One region of the Arthrobacter sp. NPDC097144 genome, then DNA from elsewhere that is predicted to be linked to it. Evidence: predicted binding sites of a transcription regulator. Region 1 holds the regulator's gene; each other region holds the start of a gene.

Evidence for each region. The regulator LexA, encoded in region 1, represses DNA repair genes until DNA is damaged. The targets are predictions, from matches to a motif close to TCGAACANNTGTTCGA.
Region 2: ACIQXM_RS05665 (DUF222 domain-containing protein) is a predicted target of LexA. The motif match lies at 1,352-1,367, and genes of this name have one in related genera.
Region 3: ACIQXM_RS13610 (DUF222 domain-containing protein) is a predicted target of LexA. The motif match lies at 1,405-1,420, and genes of this name have one in related genera.
Region 4: ACIQXM_RS09085 (LexA family protein) is a predicted target of LexA. The motif match lies at 1,324-1,339, and genes of this name have one in related genera.

What each region holds. Positions count from the first base shown of each region.
Region 1 covers NZ_JBIWDW010000001.1:44,893-48,500, forward strand. Annotated here, with positions in the region: gene ACIQXM_RS00210 (histidinol-phosphate transaminase) at 1-199, opposite strand, end outside; gene ACIQXM_RS00215 (LysM peptidoglycan-binding domain-containing protein) at 385-660, opposite strand; gene lexA (transcriptional repressor LexA) at 1,518-2,363, shown strand; gene ACIQXM_RS00225 (ATP-dependent DNA helicase) at 2,458-3,608, opposite strand, start outside.
Region 2 covers NZ_JBIWDW010000002.1:421,628-425,235, forward strand. Annotated here, with positions in the region: gene ACIQXM_RS05660 (MFS transporter) at 1-1,296, shown strand, start outside; gene ACIQXM_RS05665 (DUF222 domain-containing protein) at 1,589-3,397, shown strand; gene ACIQXM_RS05670 (SDR family oxidoreductase) at 3,422-3,608, opposite strand, start outside.
Region 3 covers NZ_JBIWDW010000005.1:233,611-237,218, forward strand. Annotated here, with positions in the region: gene ACIQXM_RS13600 (putative protein N(5)-glutamine methyltransferase) at 1-687, opposite strand, end outside; gene ACIQXM_RS13605 (DUF4334 domain-containing protein) at 687-1,253, opposite strand; gene ACIQXM_RS13610 (DUF222 domain-containing protein) at 1,668-3,134, shown strand; gene hrpB (ATP-dependent helicase HrpB) at 3,191-3,608, shown strand, end outside.
Region 4 covers NZ_JBIWDW010000003.1:425,897-429,504, reverse strand. Annotated here, with positions in the region: gene ACIQXM_RS09095 (ABC transporter permease) at 1-35, shown strand, start outside; gene ACIQXM_RS09090 (glycerol dehydrogenase) at 41-1,186, opposite strand; gene ACIQXM_RS09085 (LexA family protein) at 1,353-1,784, shown strand; gene ACIQXM_RS09080 (Y-family DNA polymerase) at 1,793-3,079, shown strand; gene ACIQXM_RS09075 (VOC family protein) at 3,096-3,464, opposite strand; gene ACIQXM_RS09070 (MarR family winged helix-turn-helix transcriptional regulator) at 3,525-3,608, shown strand, end outside.

The sequences.
Region 1 (3,608 bases):
CCGGGTAGCGGTTGAGGCCTGATACGGCCTGATCCACGGAGGCTGTGATCGCTTTGCGCACCGACTCCGGCAGCCCATGGGTGTTCTCGTTGACGTTCAACAGAATGGGCACGTCCAGCTGCGGCGCGCCGTAGGGCGTCAGGCCGCGAAGGTCATCGCGCAGGGGAAGTCGGTTGAGTCTTTGCAGCTGTTCAGTCACTTGTACAGCTTAAGACTTGTTGTCGAGCGGGAAGAATCGCCGCACAGACGGGCCGGCGTTATTACGCCGTGTTGTGTAGTGGTGCAGTTGCGTAGTGGTGCAGTTGTGTAGTGGTGCAGTTGTGTAGTCCTGCGGGGGGGGTGCAGTTCTGCGGGGGGGTGCAGTTCTGCAGCGGTGTAACAGCGTCAGCCTTCAACGGGGATGTACAGCTGGATCCCAGCGCGGATGCTCGCATTGGAAAGGTTGTTCAATTCCATAATGTCCGCAACCACGTCCCGCGGGTCGCGTTCCGGGGCGAATTCTTCGGCAAGTTCCCACAGGGACTCGCCGGCAGCCACACTGACCTGGACGGTTCGGGTGACCTCCGGGGCTCCGCTGGAGGCCATGGCAGGGGCCGTGAAGAACGCAAGAAGCGTCAGCGCCGCTGCGGCGGTAAGCATGATCGGCAGGCCGATGAACACCAGCCGTCCCCGTCGCGTGAGATGCAGTCCGTGCGGGCGGGCCGGAGCCTTCGGCAGAACTGATGCAGCCTGTGCAGCTCCAACGGCCCATGCCCTTGAAACAGCCGGTGCACTTGAAACAGCCGGTGCACTTGAATCAGCAGGAGCTGCTAAAGGCGCCAAAGCAGCTGAAGAGACCAGAACGGAGGGTGACGGATTTGCCGAAGGCACCGGAGTCCCGCCCCGGGTCCACAGGGAGGGCACCTTGGAAGGAAAGCGCAAGCGGGAGAGGCGGGGAGATTTCACTGCAGCCCGGCCGGCCGATGCGGCTTGGCTGGCGACAAGCGTTCGCTCAGCAACATCCGTCCGGTCTGTCAGCAGGTTCTTGCCGGGCACAACCTTTTGGCCAGATACAACAGTCAGTTTGGGTGTGACAGCTGAAGTGGACTTGGCCCGCTTGGGTCTGGCGATCTGAATAGGCCTGAAAGTTTGAGTGGGCATTGCTGCACCTTTCCGGTTCGTCGACATCGGAAATAACCCGAAGCCATGTTCGAACGATTGGAAGTTATCTGACGTCCTTGCGCCGGAGCGGAGAACTGTTGTCGAAAGTGTGTTCGATTGTTGCGAACTCATTTCTAGCACCTATCTACTAACAAAGTCGAGACTCGCTCGAACAAATGTTTGAAAACGTTGCTCCACTCCCTTAGCGTTGAGGGCATGGAAGAGGTTCATCCGGTGTCAACCGGACCGGATCCGGAGCGTCGGCCCCGGAAAGGTTCGTTGGGACCACTGAATCAGCTGCCACTGACATAACCGCCAGCCATAGACCAAACCAGCTCCGGCACCTCCCGGACCAGCTGACCCGAAGGGAACCCCACGTGGCCCGCACCACTGCTTCCGAAGACAGCACCAACAAGCCAGCTGCCGCAGGCACCCGTGCGCGTGTCAAGGGGCTCACACCACGGCAGAAGACCGTCTTGGAAATGATCCAGCGGTCGGTGAGTACCAACGGATACCCTCCCACCATGCGCGAAATTGGTGACACGGTGGGGCTGGCCAGCCTCTCCAGCGTCACCCATCAGCTCATGCAGCTGGAAAAGCTCGGCTACATCCGCCGTGATCCCAAGCGGCCCCGCGCCATGGAAATCCTGATTCCACTGATGCTGCGGGACGGCACGGCAGGTGCCGCAGGCTCCGCTGAAGACCAGACCGGCACGGCCGGGACCGCCACGAGATCCGCCCAGGCAGCCGCCGGCTCCGACGCAGCTCCTGATGCCGCGGCAGGCGCCGGAGCCGCGGCTGCGTCCGCCCCGGCACTGGCATCCGTGACGGAGCTGGCCACGGCCGTGGATACCGCAATGGTGCCCCTCGTTGGCCGCATCGCAGCCGGCGGTCCCATCCTCGCGGAGCAAGTCGTGGAGGACATCATGCCGCTGCCGCGCCAGCTGGTGGGCCACGGCGATCTGTTCATGCTGAAGGTTTCGGGTGACTCCATGGTGGACGCCGCCATCTGCGACGGCGACTGGGTGGTTGTCCGCCGCCAGCCAACAGCGGAAAACGGTGACATCGTGGCCGCCCTCCTTGATGACGAGGCCACTGTCAAAACCTTCCGGCAGCGCAACGGCCACACCTGGCTGCTGCCGCAGAACACGCGCTACGAGCCGATCGTGGGCGACCACGCAGTCATCATGGGCAAGGTTGTCTCGGTGATGCGCTCGCTCTAGCGGGAAAATCCCCGTCCCGGGCCCCACGCCGGGACGCAAATGGCGGCCGGAATATTCTTCCGGCCGCCATTTGCGTTCCCTGATGTTCCGCCCCTTATGTTCGGGCTCCCGGCTTGCCTGTGGCATGCTCCTCGGCTGCGGACTGCTCCGCCAGACGGCCAAGGACCGACAGCACCACTGAACGGTCCGTAGTGGACCAGAACGGCGGCAACGCGGCACGGAGGAAACCCCCGTAACGGGCCGTGGCGAGCCTGGAATCCAGGACGGCAACCACGCCGCGGTCCCCCGCAGCACGAATCAGCCGCCCGGCGCCCTGTGCCAGACGCACTGCCGCATGGGTGGCCGACACGGACATGAAGCCGTTGCCCCCGGCCTTGGCCACCGCGCGGGTACGGGCGGTCATCAGCGGATCATCCGGGCGCGGGAACGGAATCCGGTCGATCAGCACAAGCCGGCAGGCAGCCCCCGGAACATCAACGCCCTGCCACAGTGACATGGTGCCGAAAAGGCAGGTGTCAGGTTCCTCCGAGAACTGCTTCACGAGGGAGGACATGGAAGATTCCCCCTGGCACAGGATGGGGAAATCCACCCGGCTGCGCATGGCATCCGCAGCGTCTTCAGCAGCCCGGCGGGAGGAAAACAAACCCAGGGCACCGCCATTTGATGCCTTCAGCAATGCTTCAATCTCGTCCAGCTGAGCCTGCGAGGTACCGCGCTCCGGCTTCGGCAGGTCCTTGGCCACGTACAGCACCCCCTGCCGGGGATAGTCGAAGGGGCTGCCGACGTCGGTTCCGGTCCAGGACGGCGCACCGGGGCCCAGCAGACCCAGGGCACCTGCCACCGGGCCGAACTCGGAGCCAATCGCCAGGGTGGCCGAGGTCAGGACTACGGTATGCCCGTCGAACAATCCCTCTCGCAACCGCCCCGCCACTGACAGCGGAGCAACGTTCAAGGTGGCCGGGGCCGTTTCGTCCGGGGGTGAGAACCCGCCCGACGGCGAGAACGAGCTGGGCCGGGATGCCCAGATCACTTCGCCGGCAGCCGGAGCCGAAACCAGCCGTTCGCAGACCTCCAGCACCGCCATCAGCCGGGAGCGCGCAGTCTGGCGGCCGCCGTCGGCCGTATCCCCCGGCTCGGGCTTCGAATCGGAGAGAGCCACGCGGCACGCTTCACGGATGCGGTTGACGGCCTGCTCCTGCTCCTCGTTCAACCCGCTGGCGAGCAGCCCCGACGGCACACCCTCCA
Region 2 (3,608 bases), on a different contig from region 1:
GTGGTCACCATCTATGCGCTGGCCTTTGGATCCCTGCTGCTCCTCGGCGGACGCATAGCCGATTACTGGGGCCGCAAGCGCACCTTCATGGTGGGTATGGCCGGCTTTGCCGTCGCCTCCGCCATTGGCGGCTTTGCCACGACCACTGAAATGCTGCTGGCCGCCCGCGGCCTGCAGGGCGCTTTTGCCGCTCTCCTTGCGCCCGCATCGCTGGCCATCCTGACCATTACCTTCCCCACCGGCAAGGACCGCATCAAGGCGTTTGCCGTCTACGGCGCCATCGGCGGCGGCGGGGCAGCCATCGGGCTGCTTCTCGGCGGAGTGCTGACCCAGTACGCCAGCTGGAACTGGTGCCTGCTGGTGAACGTACCCATCGCCGTCGTCGCCATGATTGCCGGACTGCCGCTGATCCGCGAGAGCAAGGCGCACGGCAACACCCGTTATGACCTGCCCGGTGCCGTCCTGGTCGTGGCCGGGCTGGCTTCTCTGGTCTACGGCTTCTCACAGGCCGAAAACGGCTGGGGCCGGGTGCAGACCATCGCCTTCCTTGCTGCCGGCGTCGTCATCCTCGCTGTGTTTGTCTGGGTCGAGAGCCGTGTTTCGAACCCGCTGCTGCCCCTGCGTGTGCTCGCCAACCGCGTCCGCGGCGGAGCCTTCCTGACCTCTGCGCTCACCGGCGCCGCCCTGCTGGGCGGCATCCTGTTCCTGATCTTCTACTTCCAGATTGTGCTGGGATACTCGCCGCTGAAGTCCGGTCTGGCTTCGCTGCCGATGACCCTGTCCATCATGGTTGGCGCCGGCGTGCTGTCCAACCTGCTGCCGCGCACCGGCGTCCGGCTGCCGATGACCCTGGGTCCCATTGTGGGTGCGGCCGGACTGGTGTGGTTGTCCTTCATCTCTGTGGAGGGCAACTACGCCGCAGAGGTCCTGCCCGGTTTGATTCTGCTGGGCTTCGGGCTGGCCATGATCTTTGTTCCGCTGCAGAACGTGGCGCTGGCCGGCATTGATGAGCACGACGCCGGAGTGGCCAGTGCCGCTGTCTCTGCCACGCAGCAGATCGGCGGATCCATCGGCACCGCACTGTTCACAGCCATCTACACCGCGGCCATCACCGCCTACCTGAGCGAAAACGCAACCCGGCCGGCTGCACAGCTGGAGGCGCTGGTCAGCGGCTACTCCACGGCGTTCATCTGGGCCGGCGTCGCCCTGTTCCTTGCCGCGCCGATCGGTTTCTTCATGATCCGTCCGGCCAAAGAGGACTTGATGAAGGTCCCGGCTGTGGCCCACGTCGGCTAGTCAGGCAACCTGTCAGTTCTCTGTGTGGATCTGCTTCGCTTTATGCGCTGCAGATCCACACAGTTGTTTAAAGGGGCAGCTGTTCAAGGGGCAGTGGTTGAGCGGTGTGCGTGTCTTGGCATCGTCTGGAAGCAGAATGGATGGAAGGAAGGCAGTACGGAGCTCTGGTTCGGAAGCCACCAGAGGGCCGTCAGAAAGACGGGTATCCGGCCCGTATGAAAAAGGCCGATTTTGGGTCTTTCGGAGCTGTTTTCGGGTCGGGAATGTCAGTGGCGGGTGAAAGCCTGAGGTCATGGATCAGCACGGATCTTCTTCAGGGAACGCTTCTGCCGGTGAGGGCGGAAGCCGCGGCGGCCGGACGGAGCCGGAGCGTAGCCTGTCCGTGTACGCCGCCGAGCCCGGCACTGTTGAGACTGTTCCTTCCGGTCTGTCCTGCCGGGACGGGTTCACCGGAAGCCTGGCTCTGCAGGGTGTTGAAGTCTTTGACCAGGATGAAGCCGGTGCTGTTCTGGCCCGGTTGGATCACCTTGTCCGGTGGGCTCAGGCCCAGCAGGCCAGAATCCTGAACCGAATGGAAGACATATTCCGGAACGGCTTCCTTCCGGAAACAGGACCGGATGGAGACCGGCAGCTGGATCCGGGGCTGGCTTTCAGTCTCGCGGCGGAGGAAGCAGCAGCGATCCTGCACCTGCCCACCGGCACCGCGAAGATGCTCATGATCGACGCCGGAACCCTCTGCCACACCCACACAGCCACCCTGCAGCATCTGGAAACAGGATCCCTCGGGTACGGGCAGGTGCAAACCGTGTTGGAGCAGTCCCAGAACATTCCTTCCGCTGACCTGCCCGGGTTCGAGCAGGACCTGCTCACTGCGGCCGGGCAGCATGACGGGGGTCTGACCCTGGCGCAGTTCCGGGTCAAAGCCCGCCGGCTGCGGGAAACCCGGTACCCGGAGACCATTCCGGTCCGGCATCAGAGTGCTTTTGAAACCCGCCGGGTCTGTTTGCAGCCGGACACGGACGGGATGTCGTGGTTGTCGGCGTTCCTTCCGGCGCAGCAGGCACAGGCGATCTATACGCAGCTCAGTGTTGCGGCCCGGGGTGAGCAGGCTGCCGGAGACCCCCGCCCCGTGGATCAGCTGCGTGCCGACATCCTCGCGGACCTGCTCGTTAGCGGCGCCAGGACCGGGGACCCGGGCAGCAACACCGGCGGTGATGGTGACGGTGTGTGGGTCCCGGGCGCGAACGAGACCACCGACAGCCCCCACAGTCCCGACAAACCGGACAATACTGACAGCGCTGACAGTCCGGGCAATGCTGACAAACCGGACAATGTTGACAGTCGTGAAAGTACCCGCAGGGGTGGCGGTGATGGGCTTGCCGGGTTTGGTCGGGACATCAACCGCACCGGCGTCAGCAACGCAGGCGGTGGCGGCGGCACGAGGGGCACCCGTTCCAGTGACCAGGACCGTCCCATCAGGCATGGTTCCGGTGCCCGGACCGAGATCCTGGTCCTGATCACCGCTGAAACCCTGCTCGGAGCCGACGAGGATCCTGCCGAACTGCACGGGTACGGGCCGATCAGCGCCGAAACAGCCCGCAGACTCGCCCGGCAGGCAGCCCGGTGGACCCCGGTGGAACGCAACCCGCACACCGAAGAGATCCTGAGGGTTGGCCGCCGCCGCAAAGTCCCGCCCGGACTCCAGCGCTGGCTGCGGGCACGGGACGGTACCTGCCGGTTCCCGGGCTGCCGCACCAACGCCCTGATCTCCGAGATCGACCACACCACCCCCTGGTCCCATGGCGGGGTCACGGATCATGACAACCTCGAACACCTGTGCCGACGCCACCACATGTTCAAAACCCGGGGCTTCTGGAAAGCCCGGCAGCATTCACCCGGGATTATTGAGTGGGTTTCACCGGGCGGCCGGACTTACCGCACCGAACCGCATCTTCATCTTGCCTCCGGTTCCGCTGCACCCACGGGCGTGCCAGACGCTGCCTCGGGTGCTGGCAGCGAGTCGCCGCCGTCGTCGTCGCTTTGGGGATCACCCGACGACCCCGATCCATACGACTACGGCGACAACCCGCCGCCCTTCTGAGGGCATGTGCGGATGGAAGCTTGGCTAGCGGAAACCGCCGTCGCTGCTCAGTACCTGGCCCACCATCCACTGTCCTTCATCGCTGACCAGCCAGGCGATTAGCCTGGCTGGGTCATCCGGCTCACCGAACCGGCCGCCGGGGAAGTGCGAAAGCACCTCTTCAAGAACTTCCGGCGGACGGTCAGCAGTTTCGAGGTCCAGATAGCCGGTG
Region 3 (3,608 bases), on a different contig from region 1:
TGCTCCGGCCTGGCTCCGGCTGCACTCCACCACCACGGAGCCTTCGGGCCCCAGCCACACAGGTGCTGACTCGATGATGCGCCTCAGCACATCCAAACCGTCGGATCCGCCGTCGAGGGTTAAGGCGGGTTCATAGTCCCGCGCCTCGGGCGGCATGGAGCCAAGCTGGGCGGTGGGAACGTAGGGGGCGTTGGCGGCGACGACGTCGATCCGGCCGCGAAGCCCTCCCGGCAGCGCCTCGAACAGATTGCCCTGCAAAACGGACGCCTGCCCCGCCAGATTGGTCCGGGCGCAGGCAACGGCGGCTGTCTGAAGATCAACGGCGTAAGCCTCCGGCGCGGAGGCCGCGTGCGCGGCAACGGCCATGCTGACCGCCCCGGAGCCGCAGCAAAGCTCTGCGAACACCGGATGGCTGAGGTTTTCGAGCAGCGCAATGGCGTGGGCGGCGAGCAGCTCCGTCCGCCTCCGGGGGACGAAGACATTGGGGGCAACCGGTATGCGCAGCCCGTAGAATTCTGCCCAGCCAAGGACCTGTTCAAGCGGGTAACCCTCACACCGCTGCTGGACCATCTGCTCCAGAGCTTTGGAACCGGTGGCTTCCGAGAGCAGGAGGCGGGCCTCCTCTGCGGCAAACACGCAGCCTGCTAAGCGAAGCCGTGCTGCCAGTGATGCTTCGGAGGGTCTCATCAGTCGTGCCGGAGGGTGAACATAAACGGCGGGAGCGGGCCGCGCAGATCCATGGCGCCGAGCAGCGTGCCGTTGTCCACCCGGCGGAAGACGTCGTTGATGGGCAGGGCGTCGTAGATCATGGTGGCGGTAAGAACGCCGCGGTACTCCGTCATCCGCAGGCGGGCTTTCGGCTTCGTGGTCCGGGTCAGCGGCAGCAGCGGCCGGATCAGGCGGGCGGCGACCTGTGTGCGTGCGGTTGATTTGCGGACCAGCCGCGACAGCCGGAGGGAGGCGGCCAGCGGAACAACGCGGGGATTTACGTCAAAGCACCGTCCGCCCCTGTCGGCAAAGACCAGCGGGTGTGCGCCGTCAGGTCCGTCAAACTGCTTTCCCTGCCAGCCTAGGGGTCCCAGGAGTCCGTCGAACGGGTGACCCGTTGGAAGGTCTGCACCGTGCCAGAAGCCCGCGAGCTCTTCAATGCTGACCGGTTGGAGCGAGTCAAAGAAGGTCAGGGCTTCTTCCGGTGTGGTGCCGGAACTGAGGACCCGCAGCCGGGTTTGGGGACGGTAATCCTCGTGTTCCATTCCTCGGTCCTCAGATCTGTTGTCTATCCGGCTTACCGGCCCTTATTGTTCTCGCGCCTTTATTGTCCTCGCGGAGGAGTGCTCCGGGAGTAATCGCGAGTAAAGAACCAGTAATGCCAAGGGCTGCCGGATGGGGCGCCGAGCAATAAAATAGAACACATGTACGAATCTTTAGGGCAGGTGGGATCACAGCCCGGGGCGGGGAAGCTTTCCGGACTGCTCCCGCTTTCCGGGCGGCTTTCGAAGCGCGGTTGCGGCGGTGGTGGGCTCAGTGCGGCTGAGCGGCCGCCGAGAATTCAGGGGCCGTCGAAGGGCTACGGGCCATCGGCGGATCAGCGGACGTCGACCGCTGAGCGGCCGTCGAACCGCGAGGGGCCAGCGGGTGCCGAGCGGCCGTCGACGGCTGACGGGAGATTGGCAGCATTGGAAGCGAAAGAGCGGGCGCGACTGATCGATGAGATCCGCTTACTGGAAGAGTTGAAGTCCGCCGCTGCGGCGGCTCAGGCCCGTGCAGCCGCAGCCTTTGATGCCTCAACGCGCCGGGCACAGGCTCGGGCCGGGCTGGCGGCGGAACATCTGGGCCGCGGGGTGGGAGCGCAGATTGGGTTGGCTCGCCGCGAGTCTCCGCACCGGGGCATCCGGCTGCTGGGATTGGCCCGGATCCTCACAGAGGAGATGCCTTGCACGCTTCGGGCTCTGAGCGCCGGTGTGATTAACGAGTGGCGGGCCACGCTGCTGGTGCGGGAGACCGCAAGCTTGTCTTTGGAGGACCGGCAGCATGTGGATGAGGCGGTGGCAGGGAACCTTGCTGAGCTGGAGACCCTGGGAGACCGGCAGCTGATTGCCCGGATCAAGTCGTTGTCCTATGGATTGGACCCGCAGGCGGTGGTCAAACGTGCGGCGAAGGCGGTTTCAGAGCGGTATGTCTCATGCCGGCCGGCGCCGGACACCATGACATATCTGACCGGGTTGCTGCCGGTGTCCCAGGGAGTGGGGGTCTTCTCCTCGTTGTCGCGGGAGGCAGACCGGTTGCGGGCGGAGGGAGATCCGCGGACCCGGGGCCAGATCATGGCCGACACCTTGGTGGAGCGGGTCACCGGCCAGGCGCGCGCTGAAGATGTGCGGGTGGAGGTGCAGCTGATCATGACGGACAGGTCCCTGCTCGCTGGTGTCCTGCAGCGTCCGGCTGGGGCCGAAGGGAAGGATCCGGGCAACGGAGGCGCTGTGGTTCCGGACGTTTCGGAGCCTGCCGTACTGCCGGGATATGGAATGGTGCCGGCACAGTGGGCTAGGGACCTGCTTCGCGGGAGTCAGGCCGGAACAGAGCCGGACAAGGACGGAACGGAGCCGGGCCGGGACGGCGCAGAGCCGGGGCAGGCCGGTGCAGAGGCCAACGCACGGACCACCGGACTTGTCTCCGGCCGGACAGCAACAGCACCTTCCCGCCCTTCACCAGTGGCAGGATCGGCATCCGGTTGGGGAAGGGCGCCGGAGCGTCCGGAGCGGCTGGATCCGCGGACCGAGGTGTGGCTACGCCGGTTGTATGCGGTGCCGGAGACCGGCCAGTTGGTGGCAATGGATTCCCGGGCGCGGCTGGTACCCAGGGGTTTGGCGCGCTTCATCGCGGCCCGCGACCACCTTTGCCGTATGCCGTGGTGCGGAGCTCCCATCCGGCATTACGACCATATTGTTCCAGTACGAAAGGGCGGGGCGACCTCGGCGGAAAACATTCAGGGGTTGTGCGAGGCCTGCAACCAGGCCAAGGAAGCACCGGACTGGAGTGCGCGGACCGGCACCAGTGGCCGACATACGGTGGTCATCACCACACCCACAGGCCATGCCTATAGATCCACTGCGCCGAGTCCGCCGGGCTTGGAATGAACACCGTGGGCAAGCACGAGGTTGGGCACGAGGCAATACACGGGAGAATAGGGGATGTGAGCACACCGCAGATATCCGGCATCCCCAGTTTCCTCCCGCAGGTGCCGTTCAACCTTCAGCGCATCGGGACGGGATTGGTGTTCGCCGAGGCGCTCGCCGATCTGTTCGCCGCCCTTGATCCCCAGAACGGGAAGAGCGCCGCGGTGGTCCAGGCTCCGCCGGGAACCGGAAAGACGACCCTGGTTCCGCCGCTGCTTGCCAACCTGTTGGCTCTGCAGGAAAGTTCAATCGGACGGCCGCCGCGGATTGTCGTGACGCAGCCGCGCCGGGTGGCGGCACGTTCGGCAGCCCGCCGGCTCGCCGCGCTGGACGGCAGCCCGGTGGGTGCCCGCATCGGCTACACGGTGCGCGGCGAGAGCCACGCCGGTCCCGAAACCATCATCGAGTTCGTTACCCCCGGCATCCTGCTGCGCA
Region 4 (3,608 bases), on a different contig from region 1:
GCATTGAACCCGTCGCAGCTCTGCGGGGAGCCTAGTGCGCCTAGTGCGTTTTGTACGGCACCGGTTCGGGCAGGCCCGCTTCCCGCCGCACCCGGCGTGAAAAACGTTCGATCGATTTCAGTGCGGCAACCACGTCGGCGGGGCCAACGTCAAAGGGCATGGACTTCATGGTTTCCCCGGGAACCGTGGCTGCCTCCGCCACGAGGTCAAGTTCGCGGGCATCGTCCACTGACAGGCCCACCTCGGTCAGCGTGTTCGGCAGGCCCACGCGCGTTGTGAACTCCACAAAGTCGCGGATCTCCGCCGTGGGAGCGCCCTCGAGCACGAGCTGCGTCACTGAGCCGATGTTCACTTTTTGCCCGTGGGCCAGTCCGTGTGTTTGCGGTGCCGCGGTCAGGCCGTTGTGAATGGCATGTGCCGCTGCCAGCCCGCCCGATTCAAACCCCAGGCCGGACAGCAGCGTATTGGCCTCGATAACCTTCTCCAGCGCCGGCGTAACGAGGTGGTCCCGGGCAGCGTCGAGGGCGGGAAGCGCGAATTCCCAGAGCACATCCCAGCTCAGCCGCGCCAGCGCCGTGCCGGTCTCGGTGGGCAGTCCCCCGGCCATGGTCAGAGAAAAGGAGGCGGCTGTGGCCCGTGCTTCCAGCCAGGTGGCCAGGGCATCCCCCACACCGTAGGCCAGGAACGACGCCGGTGCGTTGGCTACAATCTGGGAGTCCACCAGCACCAGATCAGGATTCCGTGCGAAGAACCGGTATTCCTCGAAGGCCCCGTCGGCCGTGTAGACAACGGCGAGCGCCGACGTCGGCGCGTCAGTGGAGGCGACAGTGGGCACCGATGCCCAGCGGATTCCGGCGGCGTCGCCGGCTGCCTTGCACGCGTCTATGGTGCTGCCGCCTCCCACTCCCACCACCACATCCGCGCCGGCGGACCGGATGGCGTCGGTAAGCCGGTCGATTTCAGCGGCCGTGGGCGTTCCGTTGAAGACCTCGCGGGTGAGCGGCAGCTCGGCTGTCTGCAGGGAGCTGCCAATGTCGTGTCCTACAAAACCCCAGACGACGTCGTCGGCCACCAGCAGCGGCGTTTTGCCGATCTGGCTGAGAAACTCACCGAGCCGGTGGATGGCACCGGCCCCCTGCACATAGCGGCCGGGGCTGATGACGGTACGTACTGGTGTCTGCTTCATCGTTTCTCCTGGGGTTGACGGCGGCAGCCTGCCGCCGCTGTCAGCCTAGGTCCCTCTTCCCGGATGGGCCAGACCTCCGGCCCGGCCCGGCGCGGAGGGGCTGGTGGAATTCCGGGCCGGTGCTAACCTGAAAGCATTCGAAGGTGTGTTCTAGGGAGGTTGCGCGGTGCCCGTCTTTTCTTCCGCTCCCGGCCCGCGTTCCGGCGGCGCCAATGAGCAGCCGGCCGCACGCGGCTCCACCCTTCCCGCCGGGTTCGCTTCCCCCGCCCAGGATTATTACGATGCCGGAATCGACCTGAACAGGCACCTCATCCGGGATGCCACCTCCACGTTCATCATGCGGGTCTCCGGCGGGGCCATGGACGGTGCGGGAATCAGCGACGGTGACGAGCTGATCGTGGACCGCTCACTGACGCCCAGGGACGGGTCCGTCGTCGTCGCCGTCCTCAACGGTGAGCTGATTGTCCGCCGGCTGCTGCTGACGGGACAGGGCATCTTCCTGCATGCAGACAGCCCCGATTCCGTGGACATCCGGGTGCCGGATCCGGCGGAACTGTCCGTGTGGGGCGTCGTGACCCGGTGCCTGCACTATGTTTAGCGTCCAGCGTGGCTGAGCGGCACCGCATCGCCCTGGTGGACGTAAACAGCTTCTACGTCTCCTGCGAGCGCGTCTTCGATCCCCGGCTGGCCGGCATTCCGGTGGTGGTGCTCTCCAACAACGACGGCTGCGTGGTGGCCCGCTCCGATGAGGCCAAGGCGCTCGGGATCAAGACGGGCGAGCCGTGGTTCAAGCTGGCCGAGGCCGCCCCGAAGCTGGGCCTGGTGCAGCGCTCCAGCAACTACGAGCTGTACGGGGACTTGAGCTCGCGGGTGATGCAGCTGCTGGGACGCTATTCCTCCGAGCAGGAGATCTACTCGATTGACGAGTGTTTCCTGCATCTGCACGGCACCGATGAAGAACTGCGGAACCGGGGCACCGAGATTCGGGCCGGCGTGGCGCGGAACATCGGCCTGCCGGTGTGTGTGGGGATCGGACCCACCAAAACCCTGGCCAAATTCGCGAACCGGATCGCCAAGCAGAATCCCCACATGGGCGGGGTCTGCAACCTCGACACCCTGGGTCCCGCCGTCGTCGACACCATCATGTCCCGCGTGCCCGTCACCGGATTATGGGGCGTGGGTGCGCGCAACGGCACACGGCTGAACGCGCTGGGCATCCATACCGTGGCCGATCTGCGTGCCGCGGACCCCGCCGTCATCCGCGCCAAATTCTCCGTGGTGCTGCAGCGGACGGTGCTGGAATTAAACGGCACCGCGTGCATTCCCATGGAGACCGAGTCCGCGGACAAGCAGCAGGTGCTGTTCTCGCGCAGCTTTGCGACACCGGTGGTCACCCGGGAATCGATGCGCCAGGTGATGAGCCTGTATGCGCAGAAGGCGGCGATCCGGCTGGCGAAAGAGGGCCAGCTGGCAACCGTGATGACGGTCTTCGCGGCCACGTCGCGGTTCAGCGGCAAGGAGGGCTCCTCGCCCTCGGCCACGGTCCGGCTTCAGCGGCCCACGGCCGATCCGCTGGTCCTCACCCGCGCGGCAATAGCCGCCATGGATTCCCAGGTGGTGGAGGGCGCCCGGTACGTCAAGGCCGGAATCATGCTCACCGGCCTCTCCCCCGCCGGGGCCGAACCGGCGTTCGACCTGTTCGACGCGGGGCCGGAGCAGAAGGACATCGGCCCGCTGCTGGCGCAGGTGACAAACAAGTACGGCGCCGCCAGCATCGGACTGGGGCTGGCGGGGATGTCTTCGGCCAAGCCGGACTGGTCCATGGCGCGGAATTTCGCTTCGCCGCGCTACACCACGGAGTGGTCGGACCTGCCGGTGGTGAAAGCGGTCTAAGCGCGGAGCAGCGGACCTAGCTCCCGCTGTGGATGGTCACCGCATAGCCCTCCGGATCCAGAAAGGTGAAGGTGGTGCCGAACGGCCCCTCGAAGGGTTCCTGGGGAATGGTTACCCCGGCATCCGCCATGGTCCGGTGCAGCGCCGCGGCCTCCGGATCGTGCAGCCAGAGAACGACGCCGAGTCCGGGCTGTGCCACCGAGTCCAGGTCAACGCCGGGAATGGTTTCCCGCACGGCAAACGCGATGGGCGTCGTGGCAAAGACGACGGCATGCGGCGGTGAGACGGGCGCGCGGGTCAGCCCGACAACATCCTCGTAAAAGGACGCGGCTTTGGCCAGGTCGCGTACCTGCAGGGCAATGAAATCGGGTCCGGTTACTGTCATTGTGATTCCTTTGGTCAATGTCAGGGTCCTGACATGTTGAGCATATGTCAGGATATTGACATGGTCAAGGATGAAGAACTGCAGATTGGTTATCTGCTCAAGCGCGCCCAGGCGGTGCTTCACAGCAGGATGGACGAGGTGCTC